Regions from separate parts of the Kitasatospora sp. NPDC089913 genome, predicted to be linked through region 1. Evidence: riboswitches for the same ligand, from Rfam matches in the RefSeq annotation. Region 1 holds a riboswitch; each other region holds the start of a gene.
What was found. A riboswitch is a leader RNA that binds a small molecule or an ion and turns the genes downstream of it on or off. The one in region 1 is predicted to bind S-adenosylmethionine.
Positions count from the first base shown of each region.

Region 2: another riboswitch for S-adenosylmethionine. It lies ahead of thrC (threonine synthase); the one in region 1 lies ahead of ACIPYS_RS02035 (aminotransferase class V-fold PLP-dependent enzyme).
Region 3: another riboswitch for S-adenosylmethionine. It lies ahead of ACIPYS_RS16190 (IclR family transcriptional regulator); the one in region 1 lies ahead of ACIPYS_RS02035 (aminotransferase class V-fold PLP-dependent enzyme).

Region 1 is NZ_JBIVGI010000001.1:452,055-457,392, forward strand. It holds gene ACIPYS_RS02025 (hypothetical protein) at 1-187, shown strand, start outside; gene trpD (anthranilate phosphoribosyltransferase) at 373-1,449, shown strand; SAM riboswitch class IV at 1,558-1,675, shown strand; gene ACIPYS_RS02035 (aminotransferase class V-fold PLP-dependent enzyme) at 1,730-3,094, shown strand; gene ACIPYS_RS02040 (Lrp/AsnC ligand binding domain-containing protein) at 3,139-3,420, opposite strand; gene ACIPYS_RS02045 (rhomboid family intramembrane serine protease) at 3,417-4,295, opposite strand; gene ACIPYS_RS02050 (hypothetical protein) at 4,497-4,760, shown strand; gene ACIPYS_RS02055 (NYN domain-containing protein) at 4,896-5,338, shown strand, end outside.
Region 2 is NZ_JBIVGI010000053.1:5,735-11,072, reverse strand. It holds gene groL (chaperonin GroEL) at 1-840, opposite strand, end outside; gene ACIPYS_RS39300 (cold-shock protein) at 1,308-1,511, opposite strand; gene ACIPYS_RS39295 (MoaD/ThiS family protein) at 2,097-2,372, opposite strand; gene thrC (threonine synthase) at 2,415-3,695, opposite strand; SAM riboswitch class I at 3,714-3,846, opposite strand; gene ACIPYS_RS39285 (glucosyl-3-phosphoglycerate synthase) at 4,019-5,029, shown strand; gene ACIPYS_RS39280 (trehalose-6-phosphate synthase) at 5,077-5,338, shown strand, end outside.
Region 3 is NZ_JBIVGI010000009.1:756-6,093, forward strand. It holds gene ACIPYS_RS16185 (SGNH/GDSL hydrolase family protein) at 1-1,208, shown strand, start outside; gene ACIPYS_RS16190 (IclR family transcriptional regulator) at 1,257-1,970, opposite strand; SAM riboswitch class I at 2,167-2,309, opposite strand; gene ACIPYS_RS16195 (TetR/AcrR family transcriptional regulator) at 2,452-3,075, opposite strand; gene ACIPYS_RS16200 (amidase) at 3,231-4,682, shown strand; gene ACIPYS_RS16205 (TetR family transcriptional regulator) at 4,746-5,303, opposite strand.

The DNA.
Region 1 (5,338 bases):
GAAGGACGAGATCTACGGTTGCCCGCCGGTGCTGGTGCTGATCGGCCGGCCGCAGGACTCCTGGCTGGCCGCCTGGAGCCGGGCCGACGCGGCGATCTCCCAGCCGGTGGACCCGGTGGCGCTGGCGGAGGCCGCCGCCACGCTGCTGCGGGCCAGGCTGGCCAAGCGGGCGCCCGCCGTCCGCTAGGTCGGGTCCCCGGCCCGTGTTCCGTCCGGCGTTCCACCCGGCGTTCGGTCCGGCGTTCCACCCGGCGTCTCACTGCGAGAGAAGAAGGGTGAACGGCGGAGCCCCGGCGGGCCGCCGCTCGATAGGCTGACTCCGTCCCCACGTCCTTCCCCGGGTAGCCGGGGCAGCGAGAGCCGGAGTCAGCCATGGTGAACGTGCAGCCTGCGAACGGTGGGAGCGACCCCGCGCAGGTGGTCCGCTCCTGGCCGGACATCCTGTCGGCGCTGCTGAGGGGAGAGGACCTCGACCGCTCGGCCACCGCGTGGGCGATGGACCGGATCATGAGCGGCGAGGCCTCCCCGGTGCAGGTGGCCGGGTTCATGGTGGCGCTGCGGGCCAAGGGCGAGACGGTCGAGGAGATCTCCGGACTCGTCGACTCGATGTACGCGCACGCCGAGCCGCTGGACATCCCAGGCCCGGCGGTGGACATCGTCGGCACCGGCGGCGACCGGGCCAAGACCGTCAACATCTCCACCATGTCGGCGATCGTCGCCGCCGCGGCCGGTGCCAAGGTGGTCAAGCACGGCAACCGGGCCGCCTCCTCCTCGAGCGGTTCCTCGGACGTGCTGGAGAAGCTGGGCATCAGCCTGGACCTCCGGCCGCGCCGGGTCGCCGAGATCGCCGAGGAGGTCGGGCTCACCTTCTGCTTCGCCGCGACCTTCCACCCCTCGATGCGGCACGCCGCGCCGGCCCGGCGCGACCTCGGGGTGCCCACCGCCTTCAACATCCTGGGGCCGCTGACCAACCCGGCCCGGGTGACGGCGCACGCGATCGGCTGCTTCGACACCCGGCTGGCGGCGCTGATCGCCGGGGTGCTCGCCCGGCGCGGTGCCACCGCGCTGGTCTTCCGGGGCGACGACGGACTGGACGAGCTGACCATCACCACCACCTCGCGGGTGTGGGTGGTCCGCGACGGCGCCGTGACCGAGACCGTCTTCGACCCGCGCGAGGTCGGCATCGAGCCGGTCGGCATCGAGGCGCTGCGCGGCGCGGACCCGGCGTACAACGCGGAGGTCGCGCGCCGGATGCTCGCCGGGGAGCACGGTCCGGTCCGGGACGCGGTGCTGCTGAACGCGGCGGCCGCGCTGGTGGCGCTGGACCTCACCGACGCGCCGCTCGCCGAGCAGCTGGGCGCGGCCATGCGGCGTACCGCGGCGGCCGTCGACTCGGGTGCCGCGCGGGACCTGCTGAAGCACTGGTCCGAGGCCACCGCCCGGGTGTGACAGGGCCGTTGGGGGCCCATCGGGAATCCTCCCGGTGGGCCCCGACGTGTGTCCGGGATGTGGACCGCTGTTTGACCGAGGGGTGGAGCCGACCTAGAGTCTTGGCCAGGTCATGAGCGACAGCGACAAGCCCCAGCTTGCTGTCCGGCAACCCTCCGTCCGTGGCGGGGTGCCCTGGGTGAGGACCGGGCCGTGCGGCGAGCCGTCCGCGTGGCAAGCGCGGACACCCGGATCATCACGCACTCCCGGGGTCCCTGACCCGTAGACGGAGTGCATCCCCATGTCTCTCGCCACCGATCTCAGCACCCCCCTCGCCGTGCTCGGCCACGACGTCGAGGTCCCGCTCGCCAACGGCGACAAGGTCGCCTACGCCGCGCTCGACTACGCCGCCAGCGCCCCGGCGCTCCAGCGGGTCTGGGACGAGGTCGCCGCCTACGCCCCGTACTACGGCAGCGTGCACCGCGGCGCCGGCTACCTGTCCCAGCTCTCCACCGACCTGTTCGAGCAGAGCCGCCGGACCGTCGCCGAGTTCCTGGACCTGCGCGAGGGCGACCAGGTGGTCTTCACCCGCGCCACCACCGACTCGCTCAACCTGCTGGCCGGCGCCGTCCCGGCCGGGACCCAGGTGTTCGCCTTCGAGACCGAGCACCACGCCTCGCTGCTGCCGTGGGCGCACGCCGGTCTGACCGTCACCTGTCTGCGCGCCCCCCGCTCGCACGCCGAGGCGGTCGCCGCGTTCGACGCCGCGCTCGCCGGTGCGCCCGAGGGCCCGAAGCTGCTCTGCGTCACCGGTGCCTCGAACGTCACCGGCGAGCTCTGGCCGGTCGCCGAGCTGACCCGGACCGCCCACCGGTACGGCGCCCGGGTGGTGCTGGACGCCGCGCAGCTGGCCCCGCACCACCGGGTCTCGGTGCGCGAGCTGGGGGTCGACTGGATCGCCTTCTCCGGCCACAAGCTGTACGCGCCGTTCGGCGCCGGGGTGCTGGCCGGCCGGGCCGACTGGCTGGACGAGGCCGAGCCCTACCTGGCCGGCGGCGGCGCCACCCGTACCGTGGCCCGGGAGACCGACGGCTCGGTGGCCGTGCAGTGGCACACCGGCCCGGCCCGGCACGAGGCGGGCTCCCCGAACGTCATCGGCGTGTACGCGATCGCGGCCGCCTGCCGGGCGCTCACCGAGGCCGGGTTCGACGCGCTGGAGGCGCGCGAGCGGGTGCTGGTAGCCCGGCTGAAGGCCGGTCTGGCGGAGATCCCCGAGGTCAGGGTGCTGAACCTGTTCGGTGCCGACGCCGACCGGGTGGGCGTGCTGTCCTTCGTCGTCCAAGGCTGGAACAGCTCGCACTTCTCGGCCGCGCTGTCCGCCGAGTACGGCATCGGCGTGCGGGACGGTCTGTTCTGCGCCCACCCGCTGGTGCGCACGCTGCTCGGCGACGAGGAGGCCGCGCCCTCCGAGTGCGGCGCGCCGGAGGCTTCACTGCCGGGCGAGCGCAGCCTGAACGCGATCCGGGTGAGCTTCGGCGCCGGCACCCCGGACGAGCACGTGGACCGGTTCCTGACCGCCGTCCGCGAGCTGGTCACGGACGGCGCGGCGTGGAGCTACCGGAACGAGGGCGGCCGCTGCGTCGCGGACACCCGCCGGGAGGGCTGAGGCCCCGTCGGGGACCCTCGGCCCGGCGGGCCCGCGGTCGGCCGCTACTCCTCCAGGCCGATCGCGAACGCGGCCTCCAGGTCGTGCTGGGAGTAGGTGCGGAAGGCGATCTGGGTCTCGGTGTGCGCCACGCCCGGGACCTTGTTCAGCCGGCCGGGGATCACCTCGGCGAGGTCGTCGTGCCGGCGCACCCGCACCATCGCGACCAGGTCGTAGCCGCCGGTCACCGAGTAGACCTCGCTGACGCCCTCGATGGCGGCGATCGCCTCGGCGATCTCCGGGATGCGGTCGACGCTGGTCTTGATCAGGACGATGGCGGTGATCACGGTGGCGTACTCCTTTGTGAGGTGCCGCCAGGGTAGCGGGCGTCGGTCACGGCGTCGCGGGGGCGGGTGCGGCCCGGGCGGGTGGGGCGGCGGAGGGTCCGGCGGGGGCGGGTGCGGCGCTCGGCCAGGGTGCAGGCGTAGAGGAAGCCCGCCACGAAGCCGATCACGTGCACCAGGTACGCCACCCCCGGTCCGGCGGAGTGCACCGACCACCACTGGAGCGCGAACCAGAGGCCCAGGACCAGCCAGGCCGGGAACCGCAGCGGCAGGAAGAGCAGCAGCGGGACGAGCGTGGTGACCCGGGCGTGCGGGTGGAAGCGCAGGTAGGAGCCGAGCACGGCGGAGATCGCCCCCGAGGCGCCGATCAGCACCCGGGTCGAGTCCGCCGAGTGCGCCTCGGCCAGGGCGAAGCCGTAGGTGGTCAGCGCGCCGGCCGCCAGATAGAAGAGGAGGAACCGGGGGCGGCCGAGCCGTCGCTCCACGGTGGGGCCGAAGACGTGGAGGAAGAGCAGGTTGCCGAGCAGGTGCAGCCAGCCGGCGTGCAGGAAGAGCGCGCTGAGCACGGACAGCGCCGGGTGCTTGCCGGGGGTCGCCGAGGCCGGGCAGCCGGGCACCGGCTCGGGGGCCTCGGCAAGTTGGTCCGCGGTCAGCGGGTGACCGGTCAGGAGCTCGGCGGGGACGGCCCCCCAGCGCTGCTCGTAGCGCTGCTCGGCGCAGACCCGGACCTGGTCCCGGCCGTAGAGGGGGTTGAGCCCCGCGGCCGGTCCGAGCAGGAAGACCGCGGTGTTCAGCGCGATCAGCGCGTAGCAGACGGCCGGAGCGGCGGCGGCCGGTCGGCCGCGGTGCGCGCCGGGGTGGGGGACCGGGATCGCCATGGGCTCCAGCATCCCCCCGGTTCCGGGCGGGCACCGCGTGGTTACGGCAGGTGGGCTACCGCCCGGGAGTGCTCGGCCGGTGGCCGGGAAGGTTGCCCCAGGCAATAGGCTTGGGGCGGGCATTCCCGCCTCCCGCCGCCGACGCCGGGGCTCCGGGGGGAGCGCCTGAGCCCGTTCCGGGACCACCCGAGAGGACCCCCGATGACCGTCCCCGCTCTGACCGCCGAGACGCGCTGGCGCTGCACGCTCTGCGGAAACCTGACCCGCTTCGACGTGACCCGGACCGCCCGGGTGACCGAGTTCCTGCACTTCGACCTGGCCGGCGAGTCCAAGGTCGAGGAGACCCAGGTGCTCAGCGAGACCGTGGAGTCGGTGCGCTGCCGCTGGTGCAACGCCGTGGACCAGGTCGAGCTGGTGGCCCGTCCCGGCGCGGACGGCGCGGACGGCGCTCCCGGGCAGGGCTGACCGCCCGGTCCGTGCGGTGGGCGGTGAGCGGCGTGGCCGCCCGCCGCACGGGACAATACAGAGAGAACGCGCGGAGTGTGACGGGGGTGGCGGCCTGCGGCCGTACCCCGCTGGACCAGGATCGGAGCCGAGGACGTGGTGGACGCAGCGAAGGAGCCCGCCGGGCCGCAGGGGCGGCAGCCCGCTGTGGACGCGCAGGCGCCGGACGCGGCAGTGGCCGCCCCCTCCGGCGCCGGGGCCCCGGCGGAGGCGCCCGCGGGCGAGGAGTCCGGCGCCGGTGAGGAGCCGGCGGCAGCGGACGGCGGAGCGGGCGGCCCGGACCCGTCGGCGGGACCGGACGGGCCGGAGGTGTCGGGGCCGGTCGCCGAGACGCTGGACCGGCCGCTCCCGGAGGGGGTGCGCCGGCGGGTGGTCGGTCTGGCCTCCGACGCGCTCGGCGGTCTGCCGCTCGGCGAACTGCCCCAGTCGCTGCGCCAGTACGCCAAGTTCACCCCCGCCCGCCGGGCCAAGTACGCGGCGACCGCGCTGGCCGCGGCGCTGGAGGCGGAGCCGGCCTTCCGGGTGCGGATAGCGGAGCG
Region 2 (5,338 bases), on a different contig from region 1:
GCCGAAGCCCGGGGCCTTGACGGCGACGGACTTGAAGGTGCCGCGGATCTTGTTCACGACCAGGGTCGACAGGGCCTCGCCCTCGACGTCCTCGGCGATGATGACGAGCGGCTTGCCGCTCTGCATGACCTTCTCCAGCAGCGGCAGCAGGTCCTTGACCGAGCCGATCTTGGAGTTGGCGATCAGGATGTAGGGGTCCTCGAACGAGGTCTCCATACGCTCCAGGTCGGTGGCGAAGTAGGCCGAGATGTAGCCCTTGTCGAAGCGCATGCCCTCGGTGAGCTCGAGCTCGAGACCGAAGGTGTTGCTCTCCTCGACGGTGATGACGCCTTCCTTGCCGACCTTGTCCATGGCCTCGGCGATGAGCTCGCCGATCTGGGTGTCGGCGGCCGAGATGGAGGCGGTGGAGGCGATCTGCTCCTTGGTCTCCACGTCCTTGGCCTGGGCCAGGAGCTGGTCGGAGACGGCGGTGACGGCCTTCTCGATGCCGCGCTTCAGGGCCATCGGGTTGGCGCCGGCGGCGACGTTGCGCAGACCCTCGCGGACGAGCGCCTGGGCCAGCACGGTGGCGGTGGTGGTGCCGTCACCCGCGACATCGTCGGTCTTCTTGGCGACCTCCTTGACGAGCTCCGCGCCGATCTTCTCGTACGGGTCCTCGAGCTCGATCTCCTTGGCGATGGAGACACCGTCGTTGGTGATCGTGGGGGCGCCCCACTTCTTCTCCAGAACGACGTTGCGGCCCTTGGGGCCGAGCGTGACCTTCACTGCGTCGGCAAGCTGGTTCATGCCACGCTCAAGGCCGCGGCGAGCTTCCTCATCAAAGGCGATGATCTTGGCCATCAGAAGTGGTCCTCCGGGACACGGTCGACTGCTCGGACCAAGGGGTGCCCGCGACGGACGGCCCTGGTGTGCGGGGGTCCATTCCCCTACCGCTCCCTGGGGCCTCACCGACCCGGTCCGCTGTCACTCTCAAGCTGTGAGTGCTAACGCCAATGATTAGCACTCCGGGTGGGTGAGTGCAAGCCCAATCGGGCAATCCGCGAGCCGCGCCACCCGCGCCGCGCACCCGCCCGGAGCCGTCCCCGACCGCCTCCGACCGGGCCGGATCCGACCGGAACGCCGCGCCCCGCGGCCGGCCCCCGGAGCCCGGCCCCGGGCCCGACGGCGGACATCGCGACGGCCACGACGGCCGACATGACGGCGGACATGACGGCGGGCCCGTACGACCGAGGTCGCACGGGCCCGCCGTGAGAATCAAGAGGTGCGCCAGCCGATGGGCCGAGCAGAGCTCCCGGGTGTCGGAAAGGTCAGACCGCCGCGCGGACCATGTCCGCCTGCGGACCCTTCTGCCCCTGAGAGATCTCGAACTCGACCCGCTGGCCCTCCTCAAGGGTGCGGTAGCCGTCCATCTGGATCGCGCTGTAGTGGACGAAGACGTCCGCACCACCGTCGACCGCGATGAAGCCGTAACCCTTCTCCGCGTTGAACCACTTGACGGTGCCCTGAGCCATTCCGAACTCCCCTAGTGCTGTGCTGGCCCTTCACGCGCCCGCAGGTCTGCGGGCCCGGGTCTGGTTGGAGGCCGGCCCGGGGAACCCCCCCTGGGCGCAGCCGCGCACGCCACAATCCTCCCGATGACGCCGAACGGCATCCGGCGAACGGGCGATTGCGTCGACCGCGGCTGAATGTATCCGGATCGACGCCCTCTGCAACAGGGTCAATGGCGGGGAATTCACCCGCGGCGCCGTGGGACAGGACGGGCGCAATCGGGATAAAGCCCTGCATTCTCCGCCGGACATAGCGGACGTATTACCAGAAATCCCCGCCAGAATTCTGACACCGGCCTGACATGTATCCAGGTCCCGGGCCCGTCCCGGCTCCCGCCGGACGCGGGCCGGCGGTGGTGGCGGTGCGGTGGATTCGTTCCCGGACCAGGGTGACGGGCGCGCCCTGTTCCCGGTCCAGCGACACTTTACTCCGCCCGGGACCGAAGATATTCCCGCCAAAATGCGCACGGCCGTCCGCGGCACGGAATTCCGTGCCGCGGACGGCCGTCGGCGACGCGCCCGCCCCGGGGGGAACGGACCGCCCGCGGATCACCCGCCGGCGACCGCCGGGATGATCGAAATGTTCGCGCCGTCCTTGATCCCCGTTTCCAGGCCCTCGGCGAACCGCACGTCGTCGTCGTTCACGTAGACATTGACGAAACGGCGCAGCTTGCCGGTGTCGTCGAGGATCCGCGCGGCGATCCCGGCGTGGTTGCGCTCCAGGTCGGCGATCACCTCGGCCAGCGTGGCGCCCTCGGCGGGCACCTCGCTGACGCCGCCGGTGTAGGTGCGCAGGATGGTCGGGATGCGGACGTTGGCGCTCATGGGGGTCTCCTAGCTACTACGGGCGCTGGGTGGGCGGAGGGGTCAGTCGGAAGCGAGGCCGGCGCCCCGGAAGGCGTCCAGGGTCGGCCGGATGACGGCGGTCATGCCGGACTCGGCGACCGCGTCGAGGGTCTTGAGCCCGTCACCGGTGTTGATCGCGACGGTCTCCTTCGACGGGTCCAGCTGCCCGGTCTCGACCAGCTTCTTCAGCACGCCGACGGTCACGCCGCCCGCGGTCTCCGCGAAGATGCCCTCGGTCCGCGCCAGCAGCCGGATCGCCGCCACGACCTCCTCGTCGGTGACGTCCTCCACCGCGCCGCCGGTGCGCCGGGCGATGTCCAGCACGTACGGGCCGTCGGCCGGGTTGCCGATCGCCAGCGACTTGGCGATGGTGTCCGGCTTGACCGGCCGGATCACGTCGTGACCGGCCTTGAAGGCCGCCGAGACCGGCGAGCAGCCCGCCGCCTGGGCGCCGAAGATCCGGTACGGCCGGTCCTCGACCAGGCCCAGCCTGATCAGCTCCTGCAGCCCCTTGTCGATCTTGGTGAGCTGGGAGCCCGAGGCGATCGGGATCACGATCTGCTCCGGCAGCCGCCAGCCGAGCTGCTCGCAGATCTCGAAGGCCAGCGTCTTGGAGCCCTCGCCGTAGTACGGCCGCAGATTGACGTTGACGAAGCCCCAGCCCTCGCCGGCCGGGTCGCCGATCAGCTCCGAGCAGAAGCGGTTCACGTCGTCGTAGTTGCCCTCGATGCCGACCAGCTCGCCGCCGTACACCCCGGCCATCACGACCTTGCCCTGCTCCAGGTCGTGCGGGATGAACACGCAGGACCGGAAGCCCGCCCGGGCCGCCGCCGCGCCGACCGCGCCGGCCAGGTTGCCGGTCGACGAGCAGGAGAGCGTGGTGTAGCCGAACACCCGGGCCGCCTCGATGGCGCAGGCCACCACGCGGTCCTTGAAGGAGTGGGTCGGGTTCCCGGAGTCGTCCTTGATGTGCAGCTGCCCGGTGAAGCCGAGCTCGCGGCCCAGGTTGTCCGCCTTCACCAGCGGGGTCCACCCCGGGTTGAGGTTCGGCTTGGTCGCCACGTCGGCCGGCACGGGCAGCAGCGGCGCGTAGCGCCAGATCGACGCCGGACCGGCCTCGATCCGCTTGCGCAGCTCCTCGGCGCCCTCGCTGCCGAACTCGTAGGCGATCTCCAGCGGACCGAAGCACTCGAGACAGGCGAAGCTGGGACCGAGCGGGAACCGGGTGCCGCACTCGCGACAGGACAGCGCGGTGGCGGGGCCGAGGTCGACGGCGACTGGTGCGGCGGTGTCGATAGCCATGATGGGCGGAGGCCTCTCTCCTCATCTTCCCCGTGACGCGGTCGCGCCACAGGCCGGAATTGGCACCTGTCCCGCCGGGGCTCGAAGCCGACCGTGCGAGAAGGTTGCCGGGACGTCAACGGGCCGTTCCCTCAGTCCCTCTGGATGAGCTCTGTGAAGTTGTGGTTCTGCTCAGCGGCGACCCCGGCGTGCGAAGGTCCGATCGCTGTACGAAGACTGTATCCGAAGGCGTCGGTCCCGAACGGGACCGTCCGCCACGCGAGATGACCCGTCCCAACCGCCCCCGGTCGTCGGCCGGGACCCCATCCGTCGAGGAGAGCACCGTGCCCGCCGAACCGACCCCCGCGCTCCTCCCCGAGACCGCGTCCTGGCTGCGCCGGCGCTCCTGGACCGCGGCCGACCGACCGGTTCACACGCTCCCGGCCGCCAAGCGCGCCCTCGGTGCGGCGGGCACCGTCAGCGTCGTCCTGCCCGCGCTGGACGAGGAGGCCACGGTCGGCGAGATCGTCCGGGTCGTCCGGCGGGAGCTGATGGAACGACTACCGCTGGTGGACGAGGTGGTGGTGATCGACTCCGGCTCGGTCGACGCCACCGCCGAGGTCGCCGCCGAGGCCGGTGCCACCGTCGTCCACCGGGACGCCATCCTGCCCCGGCTGCCCGCCGCCCCCGGGAAGGGCGAGGTGCTGTGGCGTTCGCTGCTGGTCACCCGCGGCGAGATCGTCTGCTTCGTGGACGCCGACCTGCGCGAGTTCGACCCCGCCCTGGTCTCCGGCATCATCGGCCCACTGCTCACCGATCCGGACATCCAGCTGGTCAAGGCGATGTACGACCGGCCGCTGGAGACCGACGGCGCGGTGGTGCCGGCGGGCGGCGGCCGGGTCACCGAACTGGTCGCCCGCCCGCTGCTCAATCTGCACTGGCCGGAACTCGCCGGTTTCGTCCAGCCCCTCGGCGGCGAGTACGCGGCCCGCCGCTCCCTGCTCGAACGGCTGCCCTTCCCCACCGGCTACGGCGTCGAGCTCGGTCTGCTCGTCGACGCCCTGGAGACGGCCGGACCGGACGCGCTCGCCCAGGTGGACGTCGGCATCCGCCACCACCGGCACCAGGACGCCCAGGCACTCGGCCGGATGGCGGCCACCATCTACCGCACCGCGCTGGAGCGGCTGGACCGCACCCACCGGCTGAAGGCCTCCGCCGACCTGGTCCGCCCACTGCTCACCCAGTTCACCCGCGACCCGCTGACCCGCGCCTTCACCGCCCACACCCACCCGGTCACCGCGACCGAACGGCCGCCGATGCACACCGTGCCCGAGTACGCCACCCGGCGCCGATGACCCGTCCCGCGGGTTTGCCGCCCCGGAGCCCCGGCAACGAACCAACCATGGGTGATCTCACGACCGAGCGTTCGAATCCGACCGGCGCCGCTCCCGTCCTGGTGGCGTCCAACCGGGGGCCGGTGTCCTTCGGCACCGCGGACGACGGCACACTGACCCTCCGCAGAGGCGGCGGCGGTCTCGTCTCCGGGCTGTCCGCGATCGACGACCCGGACGCCGTCTGGGTCTGCGCCGCCCTCTCCGACGCCGACCGCCGGGCCGCCCGCGAGGCCCCGGACGGCCGGCTCGACCGGGCCGGCCACGACGTCG
Region 3 (5,338 bases), on a different contig from region 1:
CCTCCGCCGCCGGAGCCGCGGCCTCGGCGTACTCGCAGCGCTGGTCGGCCGCGTGGTACGCGCCGATGATGCGGCCCTCCGCGGCGCCGTGGTTCCCGACCTGGGCGGTGCAGGGCTTCGACCACCAGTCGGTGCGGCAGGTGATACGACTCGGCGCGGGCGGCAAGGCCGTCCGGTTCCGGCTGTCCAATCTCTACGGGACGACCCCGCTGCGGCTGAGCGGGGCCACCGTCGGCCGGGCCGCCGACGGCGCGGCCGTCGTTCCCGGGACGGTACTGCCGTTGCGCTTCGGGCACCGGGGCTCCGTCGTCGTCCCCCCGGGCGGAGAAGCCCTCAGCGATCCGGTGCCGCTGCCGGTGGCGGCCCGCGACCGGGTGTCGCTGACCCTCTGGTTCGACGGACCGACCGGCCCGGCCGGCTACCACCAGCTCTCCATGACCACCACCTACCGGGCCGACGGCGACCACCGCGGGGACACCGGCCCGGAAGCGTTCACCGACGCCGTCCGCCCCGGGTTCGGCTCCTGGTACTACCTCGGCGGGGTCGAGGTCACCGGTGGGCGCCCCGTGGGCAGGGCGGTGGTGGCGTTCGGAGAGTCCACCACCGACGGGTTCGGTGCCACCGTCGACGGCGACGACCGCTACCCCGACCTGCTCGCCGAACGGCTCCTCGCCGCCGGCCGCCCGCGACCGGTGCTCAACGCCGGCATCGGCTCCAACAAGATGCTCGCCGATTCCGCCTGCGCCGGGGACAGCGCCCTGAAGCGCTTCCGCCGCGACGTGCTCGACCGTCCCGACGTCGGCACCGTCATCGTCTCCCACGGCATGAACGACATCCTCCGCAGCGGCGACCAGATCTGCGGCGTGGACCGCGACGACCCGCCGGTGACGCTCCAGCGGCTGATCGACGCCCACCGGTCCCTGATCCGGGCCGCCCACGCCCGGGGGGTCAAGGCCGTCGGCGCGACCCTGATGCCTTTCGGCGGCGCACCCTTCTGGACCGCGCAGACCGACCGGCTGCGCCGCGACCTGAACGAGTGGATCCGCACCTCCGGCGCGTACGACGCGGTGGCCGACTTCGACCGGGCCATCGACCCCGAGGGCACCGGAGCGATCCCGGACGGCTACCACGCCGGTGACCACCTCCACCCCGGACCGCTCGGGTACCGCGTCATGGCGGACAGCATCGACCTCGACAGCCTGCGCTGACCCGCCCCGGCCGCGGGGAGCGGGGGCGGCCCCCGCGACCGGAGCGCGTCAGCTCGGACGGAGGGCCTCGGTGAGACGGTCCGCGGCCTCGACGACGGTCTGCGAGAGAAGGGCGCCGGGGTGGCGGGTGAGCCGTTCGATCGGACCGGAGACCGTGACGGCAGCCACCACCCGGTTCCCCGGGCCCCGGACCGGCGCGGAGACGGACGCGACCCCGAGCTCGCGTTCCCCGATCGACTGGGCCCAGCCCCGGCGGCGGACGCCGCTCAGCGCCGTCGCCGTGAAGCGGGCCCCCTGGAGGCCCCGGTGGAGCCGCTCGGGCTCCTCCCAGGCCAGCAGGACCTGCGCGGCGGCGCCGACCTTCATCGGCAGGGTGACCCCCACCGGGACGGTGTCGCGCAGGCCGGAGAGGCGCTCGGCGGCGGCCACGCAGATCCGGACGCCGCCCTGACGGCGGTAGAGCTGTGCGCTCTCCCCGCTGACGTCGCGCAGCCTGGCGAGGACCGGCCCGGCGGCGGCCAGTAGCCGGTCCTCCCCGGCGGCGGCCGAGAGCTCGCCGAGCCGGGGGCCGAGGATGAACCGGCCCTCCACGTCCCGGGCGACCAGCCGGTGCTGTTCGAGTGCGACGGCGAGCCGGTGCGCCGTCGGCCGGGCCAGTCCGGTCACGGCCACGAGTCCGGCCAGGGTGGCCGGACCGGCCTCCAGGGTGCCGAGGATCGAGGTGACCTTGTCGAGCACGCCGACGCCGCTCGTGTTCTCCATGGATGTCTCCGTCTCAGGTCCCGCGAACCGCCGAGGGGCGCGCTCACGGAGGCCCCCCGCGGGGAGCCGGTGGGGGTGGTCAGCGAGGGCGGGCCGCAGAAGTCGGCCGATTGCCTGCGCCGGGCACGAGACGGGTACGCGAAAGGTCCGGGACGGGAAGCGCCCGGGGGAAGGACAGCACAGAGAGCACCGTGTCTCCTCATCTTTCCCGCGCCACATTGGCGACAGGCCGGAGTTGGCACTGATCCCGCCCGGCACGGCGCGTACTTCGGACGCCGGGTCGAACGGGGAGCTGCCGGGGCTTCGTAGGGCCGGTCCCTCCACCCCTCTGGATGATTCGCGAAGAACGATACAAGACTCCGGAGGCCGGCTGCCAAGCCCCCGGTGCCCGAGCTGCGCCCGGACCGGGCCTGCAGCGTCCCGGGGCCGTCGGCGCGGTGGCCTGCAGTCGGGCGAGGCCGGGTACCGGCCGGTGGAAACGTCAGGCCACGGGCCCCGGAACGTCCCCCGCCGGGCGGTACCGCGCCACGATTCCCCCGACCGCCCGCAGCAGCCGCTCCCCCGCCCGGTCGACGCTCCCGTTCTGGACGGCGACCTGGGCGCCCTCGAGCGCGAAGGTGATCTCGGCCGCCGCCTGCTCGGGGTCGGACAGCCCGGCCCGCGCGCAGATGCCGGTCAGCCGCCGGGCCTGCTGTTCCTTGTGCTCCTCGATCACCTGCCGCGCGGGGTCGGAGCGGTCGGGCAGCTCGGCCAGGGAGTTGATGAACGGACAGCCCCGGTACGAGACCGCCGGCAACCCGTCGGCGATGAACCGGGCCAGGCCCAGGATCTGCTCCTCGGGCCGGTCCGGGTGCTCCGCCTCGACCCGGTCGAACGCCGCCCGGTAGTCGGCGGCGACGATCCGCAGCCACTCCGCGACCAGGGCGTCCTTGGTCTCGAAATGACGGTAGATCGCCATTTTGGTGGTCCCGGCCTTCTCGGCGATCGCCTGGACGCCCACCCGCCGGATCCCCTCGCTCTGGAAGAGCTCCTCGGCGGCGTCGAGGATGCGCTCGCGCGGCGGGAGTTTCGCCACCCGGCTCGGCCTTCTGACGGGCGTTGTCATGGCTGTTCGTGGCCTCCGGTCGATTGCGGCCGCTGCGCGTCCCCAGGTTCCTGCTACGGTACCAGTCCGTTCCAGGCGATACCGATCGGTATCGCCAGGGACCAATCGGTACCGTCAAGGACCGAGCGGTACTGTCATCGATTCCGGGAGGGACCATGGACATCACCGAGTACGTCCGCCACGACGCGGTGGGGCTGGCCGAACTCGTCGCCCGGGGGGAGGTGACCCCCGCCGAACTGGAAACGGCCGCGCGGGCGGCCGAGCGGGCCGTCGGCCCGCGGATCAACGCCGTCGCGGAGACCTGGCCGGCCGACGACGCGCCCCGCCCCGGCAGCACCCCGCTGGCCGGGGTCCCGTTCCTGGTCAAGGACCTCGGGGTGACCGCGGCCGGACGCCGGACGGAGCTCGGCAGCCGCCTCGCCGCCGGCCAGGTCGCCGACGGGGACTCCACCCTGATGACGCGTCTGCGCCGGGCCGGCCTGGTGACCTTCGGGCGCACCACCACCCCGGAGATGGCCTACAGCACCACCACCGAACCCGTGCTGTACGGCGCGACCCGCAACCCCTGGGACCTCACCCGCAGCGCCGGCGGCTCCAGCGGCGGCGCGGGCGCGGCCGTCGCCGCCGGGATCGTGCCGGTCGCGCACGCCACCGACGCCGCCGGTTCGATCCGCATCCCCGCGGCCTACAACGGCCTGTTCGGGCTGAAGCCGACCCGCGGCCGGGTGCCGATGGGCCCGGCCGTCGACGAGATCTTCAACGGTCTGGCCGTGCACGGCAGCGTCAGCCGGACGGTGCGCGACAGCGCCGCCCTGCTCGACCTGGTCCGGGGCCCGGAGCCGGGCGACCCCTACGCCGCGCCGGAGCCGCCCCGCCCGTACGCGCAGGAGGTCACCCGGGAGCCGGGCCCGCTGCGGATCGGCGTCCTCACCCGGCCGTGGGGCGGGCGGCCGGTCGCGCCGCCGGTCGCCGGGGCGCTCGCGCGCACCGTGCTCCTGCTGGAGTCGCTCGGCCACCGGGTGACCGAGGCCGAGCCCGGACTCGGTGTCGACTGGGAGGAGTTCGTCCTGGCCAACGCCCGCCTCTGGACGGTGAACCTCACCGCCTGGATCGACGAACTGGCCGCCGCCCTCGGCCGGCCGGTCGACTCCTCGACCCTCGAACCGCCCACGCTCGCCGGCTACCACTACGGGCGGCGGGTGGGCGGCGCCGAGTTCGTGACCGCCCTGGCGGTCCGCAACCGGGTCTCCCGCAGCCTGGCCCGCACCTTCGAGGACCACGACGTCCTGCTCTCCCCGACCGTGCCGGACCTGCCGGTGCCGCTCGGCACCCACGGCCGGGGCGCCGAGGCGCTGGACGGCCTGGGCTGGCTCCGCCGGATCCTCGACCTCTCGCCGTTCACGGCGGCGTTCAACGTGGCGGGCACGCCCGCGATGTCCGTACCACTGACGGTCGACAGCGGCACGGGGCTCCCGATCGGCATGCAGTTCGCGGCCGGGTACGGGCACGAGGGCCGTCTGTTCCGCCTCGCCGGGCAGCTCGAACGGGCGGACCCGTGGTCGGAGCGGACGCCCGCGGTCTGGGCCGGACACCACCGGAGCCGCTGAGGCCCCGGCCGGGAGCCGCCGGGGCCGCCGGGGCGCACGGCGGCCCGGCGGTACCCCGCGGGCTCACTCCGCCAGAACGGTGGCGATGCGGCGGATCAGCTCGCGGCCGCGCGCCCGGTCGGCGACGTCCACGACCGTCAGCACCTCCGGGTTCGCGGCCGCCCACAGCATCGCGACATGGACGAGCAGGGCGAACAGGACCTCGGGCTCGAACCGGGTCGACACCCGGCCCTCGGCCTGCCCCCGGGCGACCTCGGCACTGCGCCTGCGCACCTCGGCGACCGCGAGCTCGTTGAAGGCGTCGCCGCGCTCCAGTCGCTGCCAGGTGATGATCCGGGGCATCTCCGGGTGCTCGGCGTAGAGGTCGCCCAGCCCGGCCGCGAACCCGGGCAGGTCGTCGACGTCGAGCGGCACGCCGACCACGATCTGCTCGACCATCTCGTTCCAGACCGCGTCGAACAGCCCGGCCTTGTTCCCGAAGTAGTGGTAGATCTGCGCCTTGTTGCTCCGCGCGGCAGCGGCGATGCGGTCGACGCGCGCGCCGTTCAGCCCGTGCGCGGCGAACTCTGCCCGGCCGGCCGCGATGAGTCTCCGCTTGGTGGCTTCGGCGTCGCGCTCCATGCACCCTGCTCCTAACTAACCGTTTACTTGACAGG